One region of the Azoarcus sp. DD4 genome, then DNA from elsewhere that is predicted to be linked to it. Evidence: riboswitches for the same ligand, from Rfam matches in the RefSeq annotation. Region 1 holds a riboswitch; the other holds the start of a gene.
What was found. A riboswitch is a leader RNA that binds a small molecule or an ion and turns the genes downstream of it on or off. The one in region 1 is predicted to bind cobalamin.

Region 1 (4,375 bases):
CGGCAGCGGCAGACTGGCGGCCATCGGCGATCAGCGCGGCGCGTAGCGCAGCGCGACGAAGGCGTTGATGCCCGGCGTGCCGTAGCCTTTGGCCAGCTCGTAATCCTTGTCGAGAACGTTGTTGGCGCGCACGTCGATCCGCCAGTCGCGCGCCAGCGCGTATTGCGCATAGGCATTGAGCAGCGCATAGCCTCCCATCCTTCCCGATGCCACGTTGGGCACCTTGTCGTAGCGGCGCCCCTGGCCGACCACCTCGGCGCCCAGCGTCCAGTCGCCGATGTCGCGCTCGATGCCGAACGAGCCGCTTTCGCGCGCACGCCGGCCGAGGTCGTCGCCGCTGTCCTTGTCCTTGGCGTCGAGGAAGTCGAGGCTGGCGCGCAGGCGGTAACCATACACGCTCGCCGTCATGCCGAGTTCGACGCCTTCGAGTTCGGCGGTGGCGACATTGCTGGCGATACCGGTGCTCCAGTCGATCAGGTTCTTGACCCGGTTGTTGAAATAGGTGGCGCGGAAGCTGAAGTCCTTGCGCTCCCAGCTGATGCCGACCTCGCGGTTGAGCGCTTCTTCCGGCTTGAGGTCCGGGTTGCCGCCGAAACAGCCGTACACCGGGTCGCAGTCGAGCGGATAGTACAGGTCGTTGAAGCTCGGCGCCTTGAAGGCGGTGCCGATGCTGCCGTGCACCCGCCATTCCGGCGCGAACTGGTAGCCGTAGGCGGCCGAACCGGTGGTCTTGCCGCCGTACTGCGAGTTCTGGTCGCGGCGGGCATTGACCTGCACATGGTGCTTGCCGAACTCCCCACCCCAGCCCAGCAACACCGAATTGACGATGCGATTGGTCTTCGCATAGGCCGTGGCGGTAGCGACGTTCTGTTCGAGGAACTCGTAGGCGGCCAGCAGCGAACCGCCGGCCAGCGCGACGTCGTTCTGCCAGGTGAACTGGCTCTGGTAGGTGTTGAAATCCGACACCGAGGTGGCGGTCGAACGGGTGCGCGAGGTGTCGGCGCTATAGCCGACACGGACTGTGCTGGCCCAGTCCTGCGTCAGCTGATTGCGCATGTGCACGCCGGCGCTGTCGGTGCGCTTGTCGAGGTAGGAATCGAAGGCGCGACCGGCGTCGTACCAGTTGCGACCGTCGGAATGGAAGACGTTGAGCCCGACTTCGTCGCGCTCGCGGAAACCGAGCGAAACTGCCCCGCTGAAGTAGTCGTTGCGGAAACCGTCGTCGTCGCCGTCGCGGCCGCGGGTGGACAGCGGCTTGGCATTGATGCCGTCGGTGCGGTCGTGACCGGCGGTCAGGCTGTAGCGCAGGCGATCCACGCCGCCGGACAGCCCCGCGCTCAAGGAGCGGGCGTCCTCGGTGCCGGCGCCGATGCTGAAAGTCGGGTGCAGGCCTTCCTCGCCCTTGCGGGTGAAGATCTGGATGACGCCGCCGATGGCATCGGAGCCGTAGAGCGCGCTCGCCGGACCGCGCAGGATCTCGACACGGTCTATCAGCGCCAGCGGAATCATTTCCAGGGTGGGCGAGCCTGAGGTGGCCGAACCGACGCGCATGCCGTCGATCAGCACCAGCACATGGCCGGAAGTGGTGCCGCGGATGAAGACGCTGCTGTTGGAACCGGCGCCGCCGTTGGTGGTGACCTGGATGCCGGGGCGTGCCGACAGCAGTTGCACCAGACTGGTATTGCCGCCAGCCTTGTCGATTTCGGCACGGTCGATCACGTCGACCTCGGCCAGCGCGTCGGACAGGCTCTGCGGCTGGCGGGTGGCGGTCACCACGGTGGTGCCGAGGGTCGGATCGTCGCCGGCCTGAACCAGCAGGGGATGGGCAAGTGCGCACGCCGCAGCGAGCGCGGAGATTCGGATGGTCATCGGGATACTCCCACAAGCCACGGCTCGCGTCCCCGCACGCCATGGCCCAATCGCATAAGGACATGCCGGGAGAAACCGTGAGGAGCCCAACACTGCACCCTTCGCCGCCACCCCGCGACACATCCGCCAGTTCGCGTTCGGGCCGGTATCCGGGCTCGTGGGTAGCCGGATCCGATGTCGATCCGGCCCAGCGCATCGCCTTCCCGGGTGTATCACCCAGTGGCTGCTTGATGCGCCTCTTACTCACTTACCGTTGCGGGGGCAGCACAGGCATCGCGTCCGCAGACGCTCACCTGTTTCCCGTTTAACCCTGGGGCGAGGACCGCCTTCGGGCACCTGAAACACGCCGCCCCTTCCGGGGCAGTGGGCGCGGATGATACCTTGTCCGGCCCTTTTCGTGCAGCGCAAAAAACACCGCTACGCGGGCCGCTGCCCCCAAGGAAGCCGTCTTGTCTTGGGACGACCCTGCGACAAACATCAAATCAACACAATGACCTGCGAACTCATCCTGGGCGGTGCCCGTTCCGGCAAGAGCCGCCACGCCGAGCAGATAGCGCTGGCAAGCGGGCTTGCGGTCACGGTGATCGCGACCGCCGAGGCCGGCGACGACGAGATGTCCGAACGCATCCGCCGCCACCGGGCCGATCGCCCGGCCGGCTGGCGGACGGTGGAGGAACCGCTGGCGCTGGCCGACGCCCTGCGCCGCGAAGCCGCCGCCGAGCGCTGCCTGATCGTCGACTGCCTGACGCTGTGGCTGACCAATCTGCTGGCCGGCGCCGAGTTGCTGCCGCCGGCGGCGAGTGCGGATGCGCTGCCGCGCTTTCGCAGCGAACGCGACGACCTGCTGGCCGTGTTGCCGCAACTGCCGGGCCGGGTGCTGCTGGTGGCCAACGAAGTCGGCCTCGGCCTGGTGCCGGAAACCCCGCTCGGCCGGCTGTTCCGCGACGAGGCCGGCCGCCTCAACCAGGCGGTGGCGGCCTGCGTGCCGCGGGTGAGCTTCGTCGCCGCCGGCCTGCCGCTGGTGCTGAAGGGCTGATCAGCGGGCGTTGAGCTGGCGCAGCCGCTCGGCGGTGGGCGGGTGGGTGGAGAGGTAGTCCTGCCAGTCGCCGGCAGCACTCCGGCAGCCGCCGTGGCGGGTGCAATCGCGCGCCCCCTCCAGCCGCGACAGCATGGTGCCGAGATGGGAGGCGCCGATGCCATGGCTGGCGAGCAGCGCGGCGCCGTAACGATCGGCCTCGTACTCGAAACTGCGCGAATAGCCGAGCTGGGTGAGCAGCACCGGGATCGCCGCCACCGCGGACGACACCGACGACACGTCGCCGGTCACCGCCATCACCACCAGACCGAGCGCCGACGCCTGCAGCACCTGGCGCAGCGCATGGCGGCGCTCGATGTGACCGATCTCGTGGGCCAGCACCGCCATCAACTCCTCGTCGCGCTCGGCCAGCCGTACCAGCTGATCGGTGAACACGATGGTACCCGAGGGCAGCGCCAGCGCATTCGCGCCCAGACTGCGCGCCGCATCGCGAAACTCCACCTGCAGCGGCAGCGGGCCGGCCGAAGCGAGCAGCGGGGCAAAGCGCGCCCGCAGCCGCCGCTGTTCGTCCGCAGCCAGCGCGCTCGGCGCCAGCAGTTCGCCATCCAGCAGCTCCAGCGCACCGTCGCCGATCTGCTGGTTGAGCGAGGCCGGCAATGAAAACGCCGTGACCTCGGCCAGCGCCGGAATGCCGTAGCGCACCGCGCCCCAGACGAAGGCCACCGTCACGACCAGTCCGAGCAGCACGTAGCGCAGGCTGGATTCCAGCCGGTGGATGAGGCCGTGATGCGGGCGCAGCGGCGCGATCAGGCGATCCACGCCGTCGTTGTCGGCGGTCTCGAAGGTGGCGCCGCCGGGGAAACGCAGGAAGCGCGGCGTGCTGCCGAGGCGCGAGCTGACCGCGAGTTCGGTCAGTGCCAGCGGTCCCGCCAGCACCACGCCGTCGGCCAGCACGCTGACGCGGCCGTCAGCGAGCGCCAGCGTAGCCGGCTGCGGGCGCGAACCTGCGCCGCTGAACCAGATGCCGGCGATCGCCGTTGTCATGCTCAGATGCCGAAATCGACGTCGAACAGATCGCCGACCTCGCCGCCGGTGGCCGACACCTCTTGCTGGCGCGCCGCCACGAAGCCGTCGAGATCGTCCTCGGCCACCAGCGCGATGTGTTCGGCGGCGTAGCGCGCGTTGCGCACCTTGGCCCACGGGTAGAACAAGCCCAGCGTCAGCACCATGCCGAGCAGGTTCACCGCCATCAGCCGGGCGTAGCTGCCCAGCTCGTAGTCCGCCTGGAAGCGGTTGCCGGCGAGCGCGGTATGGCCGTAGCGCAGATTGGCGAACTTGACGTTGAACCAGGCGAAGGCCGCCAGGTAGGTCGCCGCCATCGCCAGCGCGCCGAGCGGCCCGAACACGAAACCGAGCAGCACGCTCGCCAGCCCGCCGCCGATGAAGATCGCCAGCACGCCGAGGAACATC
Region 2 (4,375 bases), 1.4 Mb from region 1:
CTGGCCGATCTTCCAGAACGCCGCCGCCGGTGCGCTGGCGGTGGAAGGCCGCCACCGCGACAACGCCCGCGTGCTCGGCTTCGGCCGGCTGGAAACCCTGCGCAAGGTGATCTTCCCGGCCGCGCTGCCGCACGTCTTCTCCGGCATGGCGGTGGGCCTGGGCTTCTCCTTCATCCTGCTGACGGTGGCCGAACTCTTCGGCGCCAACGCCGGGCTGGGCCGCTTCGTGCAGTACTACGCCGACTTCGCCGACTACCCGCGCATGGTCGCCGGCATCCTCTACACCGGCGCGGTGACCTGGGCGGTGATGAGCCTGCTCGACGCCCTGCGCCATCGCGCCTTGTTCTGGCTGCGCTGATCGCCAGGGAGACCGCCATGTCCAAGCCCCATCGCCCACATCGCAGCCCCTTTGCCGACGCGACGGTGCCCGAGCTGCCCAACCCGCTTCCCGATGCCATCCCGGGCGAACCGCTGCCGCCCGCGGACTTCACCGCCGAGCGCGAAGGCCTGCTCGAGCGCAGCCTGTGGATAGGCCTGATCGGCATCCTGCTGCTGCTCGCCGCGCTCTTCGCCGATGGCAGCGTCGGCGCAGCCAGCGCCGCACCGGCCACCACCGCGGCCAAGCACGACGACGGGTTCTTCCCGCCCACCGCCGATCTCGCCAGGGCGCTCGCCCAGGCCCGCAAGGATGGCAAGCACGGCGTGGCGGTGCTTTACGAGATGAACGGCTGCAGCGACTGCGCCCGCCTGCGCGCCACCAGCTTCAAGGACGCCGGCCTGCGCCGCGACTACCAGCGCGACTTCGTTGTCGCCAGCGTGATGGCGGACGAACCCACCGCGCTGCGCGACTTCGACGGCAAGCCCACCAACCAGGCGGAATTCGCCCACGCGCAGCGGGTGTATGCGCTGCCGACGGTGGTGTTCTACGACCTCGACGGCATCCCGGTGGCGCGCCAGGTCGGCAACACGCTGGCGCTGGCGGACTGGCTGCGCCTCGGCCGCTACGTGCGCGAAGCCGGCTACGAGGAAGCCCCTTTCTCCGCCTGGAAGCCCGCCGCGCGCAAGGGCAGTTGAACCACCGCACACAGGAATACCGATGACGCACGCGAACGACCGCAAGTACTGGGACCCGCAACTCGAAACCCAGAGCCGCGCCGACTGGAACGCGCTCAAGCTCGGCCTGCTGAAGACGCATCTGAAGCACGCCTACGACAACTCGCCTTACTACCGCAGCAGCTTCGACGCCGCCGGCGTGAAGCCGGAAGACCTGAAGACACTCGCCGACCTGCAGCGCTTCCCGACCATCGACAAGAAGATCCTGCGCGAACGCCAGGAAGCGAAGCCGCTGCTCGGCGACCTCGCCGCGGTGCCGGAACGCGAGGTGGTGTATGTGTCGGCCTCGTCCGGCTCCACCGGCGTGCCCACGGTGTCGCCCTTCACCCAGCAGGATTTCGACGACTGGATAGCCTACGAGGCGCGCCAGTTCTGGTCTTCCGGCCTGCGTCCGGAAGACCGCTACGCGCACTCGCTCAACTTTTCGCTCTTCATCGGCGGCCCCTGCGTGCTCGGCGCGCAGAAGCTCGGCGCGCTCAGCATCCACGCCGGCACGGTGCCGTCGGAGCGCCTGCTCGCCATCCTGCGCCAGTTCCAGGCCACCGCGATCTGGACCACGCCGTCCTACGCCTGGTACCTGGGCGAGACCGCGCAAAAGGAAGGCATCGACCCGAAGAAGGATCTGGCGGTGAAGCGCATCTTCGTCGCCGGCGAGCCCGGCGGCTCCATTCCCGAGACCCGCGCCCGCATCGAGGCGCTGTGGGGCGCCGAGGTGTACGACTACTACGGCCTGTCGGACATCTTCGGCTCCTGCGCCGGCATGTGCGAGGAGAAGGACGGCCTGCACTGGGCGGAAGACCACATCCTGGTCGAAGTGCTCGATCCCGAGACCGGCGAGCCGGTCGCCCCCGGCGAACGCGGCGAAATGGTGCTGACCACGCTGAAGAAGCGCGCCCGCCCGCTGATCCGCTTCCGCACCGGCGACATCGTCAGCTTCACCGATGAGCCCTGCGCCTGCGGTCGCACCAGCCAGCGCCTGCTCGGCGTGCATGGGCGCCGCGACGACATGCTGATCGTGCGCGGGGTGAACATCTTCCCGAGCGACGTCGAGGCCATCGTGCGCAAGGACCACGACTTCAGCGGCGAATACCGGCTGGTGATCGAGCGCATCGACCACCTCGACCGCCTCACCATCGAGGTCGAGCGCGCCGCCGCCTTCCCCGGCACAGCCGACGCGCTTGCCGACCGCCTCGCCCACCGCGTCAAGGCGATCACCGGCGTCGGCGCCCACATCGCGGTGCTCGACCCCGACACCCTGCCGCGCGCCACCCACAAGGCGAAGCGGGTGGAAGACCGCCGCGGCCAGGTGTGGACTGCCTGAGCGACGAGCCGGCCAAACGCCTGCGTCCTTGATCCGTCGCCGCTTGCCCGCGGCGACGAAAAAGGTTTGACCGTCCGCGGCCGCGCCACCTACACTCGCCGCCGTTGAAGGTTCCCCGCCCGGGGATTAAATGGGAAGCCGGTGCCGAGCCCTGCTCGAATTCCGGCGCTGCCCCCGCAACTGTAATCGGCGAGCGCTTCGCCACCCCATGCCACTGGATGCGTTCCGGGAAGGCGGGCGAAGCGCGACGACCCGAGAGCCAGGAGACCTGCCGCAACGTCCATCCTTGAAACAGACGGGGCGGGGTGTCCCTGGCAGAGGTTGCGCGTGTTTTTCCTGCGATACGTTCGTAGCGGCAGTGTTCGCCCGGCCACCGGCCAGGCCGTTGCCGCGCGCGTTTCGCGCCCCGGACCGCCGCCGACGATGCTCCGCCCCCCACAACGGAGACGAGTCGTGCATTGCTACCCCCTGGCGCCCGGCGCCTGCGCCCATAACGAAACCGCGCTCAACGCCCTCCTGCGTACCGGTGCGCTGCTGCCCGCCACGCTGCGATCGCTCAGTTTCGCACTGCTGTCGGGATGCGCCCTGCCCGCCTTCGGCGCCGGCATCCCGACCCTGCAGGAAGTAACCGTCGCCACCGACGGCAAGGACCTGATAGGCGTCGCGGATTCGGCCAGCGAAGGCACGGTGACCGCCGGGCAGCTCGCCACCCGCCCGCTGCTGCGCCCGGCCGAGGTCATGGAGGCGGTACCCGGCATGGTGGTGACCCAGCATTCCGGCGACGGCAAGGCCAACCAGTACTTCCTGCGCGGCTTCAACCTCGACCACGGCAGCGACTTCTCCACCCATGTGCTCGGCATGCCGATCAACATGGCCTCGCACGCCCACGGCCAGGGTTACATGGACCTCAACTTCCTGATCCCGGAGCTGATTTCCAGCGTGAAGTACCGCAAAGGCGTGTATGGCGCCGAGGACGGCGACTTCGCCACCAGCGGCAGCGCCCGCATCGACTACGTCCGCGAGCTCGATGCGCCCTTCGTCGAGTTCGGCTTCGGCCAGAACAACTACCGCCGTCTGCTCGCCGCCGGCAGCACCGCGCTCAACGACGACCTGCGCCTGCTCGCCGCGGTGGAATTCACCGGCAACGATGGCCCCTGGGATCAGCCGGAAAACCTGGTGAAGAAGAACGCGCTGCTGCGGCTGTCCTCCGGCACCGCGGCCAACGGTTTCGCCATCACCGGCATGTTCTACCGCGCCGACTGGACCGCCTCCGAGCATGTGCCGGAGCGCGCAATCGACAGCGGCGAGATCGACCGCTACGACACCCTCAGCCAGAAGGACGGCGGCAAGACGCACCGCTACAGCCTGGCCGGCGAATGGGCGCGCAGCGATTCCACCGGCACCACCCGCGCCAGCGCCTATGTGGTCGATTACGGCCTCAACCTGTATTCGGCGCCGTCGGGCTACATCAGCGGCCTGCAGGGCGACCAGCACGAACAGGCCGACGACCGCGTGCAGTGGGGCGGCGAACTGCGCCGCAGCTGGTTCCTCGGCCCGCAGTGGAAGGACACCGAACTCGCCGTCGGCGCGCAGCTGCGCCAGGACCGCATCGACAAGGTCGGCCTCTACAACACGGTCAATCGCCAGCGCACCGAGGTGGTCCGCGAGGACCGCATCACCGAGACCGCGGTCGGCGTCTTCGTCGATACCCGGACGCAATGGACGCCGTGGCTGCGCACCGGGCTGGGCGTGCGCTACGACGAGATCCACGCCCGCGCCAGCGCGCTCGCCGGCACCTTCAACATGGACAACGGCGGCCATACCGAAGCGCGCCAGACCAGCCCCAAGCTCGGCGTGGTGCTCGGCCCCTTCGAACTGCTCGGCCAGACCGAGTTCTACGCCAACTGGGGCCACGGCTTCCACAGCAACGACGTGCGCGGC

Region 2: linked by a shared signal. The riboswitch ahead of CJ010_RS15095 (TonB-dependent receptor) and the one ahead of CJ010_RS21600 (TonB-dependent receptor domain-containing protein) in region 1 are both predicted to bind cobalamin.

What each region holds. Positions count from the first base shown of each region.
Region 1 is NZ_CP022958.1:4,663,931-4,668,305, forward strand. It holds gene CJ010_RS21595 (iron ABC transporter permease) at 1-24, opposite strand, end outside; gene CJ010_RS21600 (TonB-dependent receptor domain-containing protein) at 31-1,869, opposite strand; cobalamin riboswitch at 1,992-2,224, opposite strand; gene cobU (bifunctional adenosylcobinamide kinase/adenosylcobinamide-phosphate guanylyltransferase) at 2,360-2,905, shown strand; gene CJ010_RS21610 (M48 family metallopeptidase) at 2,906-3,949, opposite strand; gene CJ010_RS21615 (DUF898 family protein) at 3,952-4,375, opposite strand, start outside.
Region 2 is NZ_CP022958.1:3,256,779-3,261,153, forward strand. It holds gene CJ010_RS15080 (ABC transporter permease) at 1-358, shown strand, start outside; gene CJ010_RS15085 (thioredoxin fold domain-containing protein) at 376-1,074, shown strand; gene CJ010_RS15090 (phenylacetate--CoA ligase family protein) at 1,097-2,434, shown strand; cobalamin riboswitch at 2,526-2,725, shown strand; gene CJ010_RS15095 (TonB-dependent receptor) at 2,888-4,375, shown strand, end outside.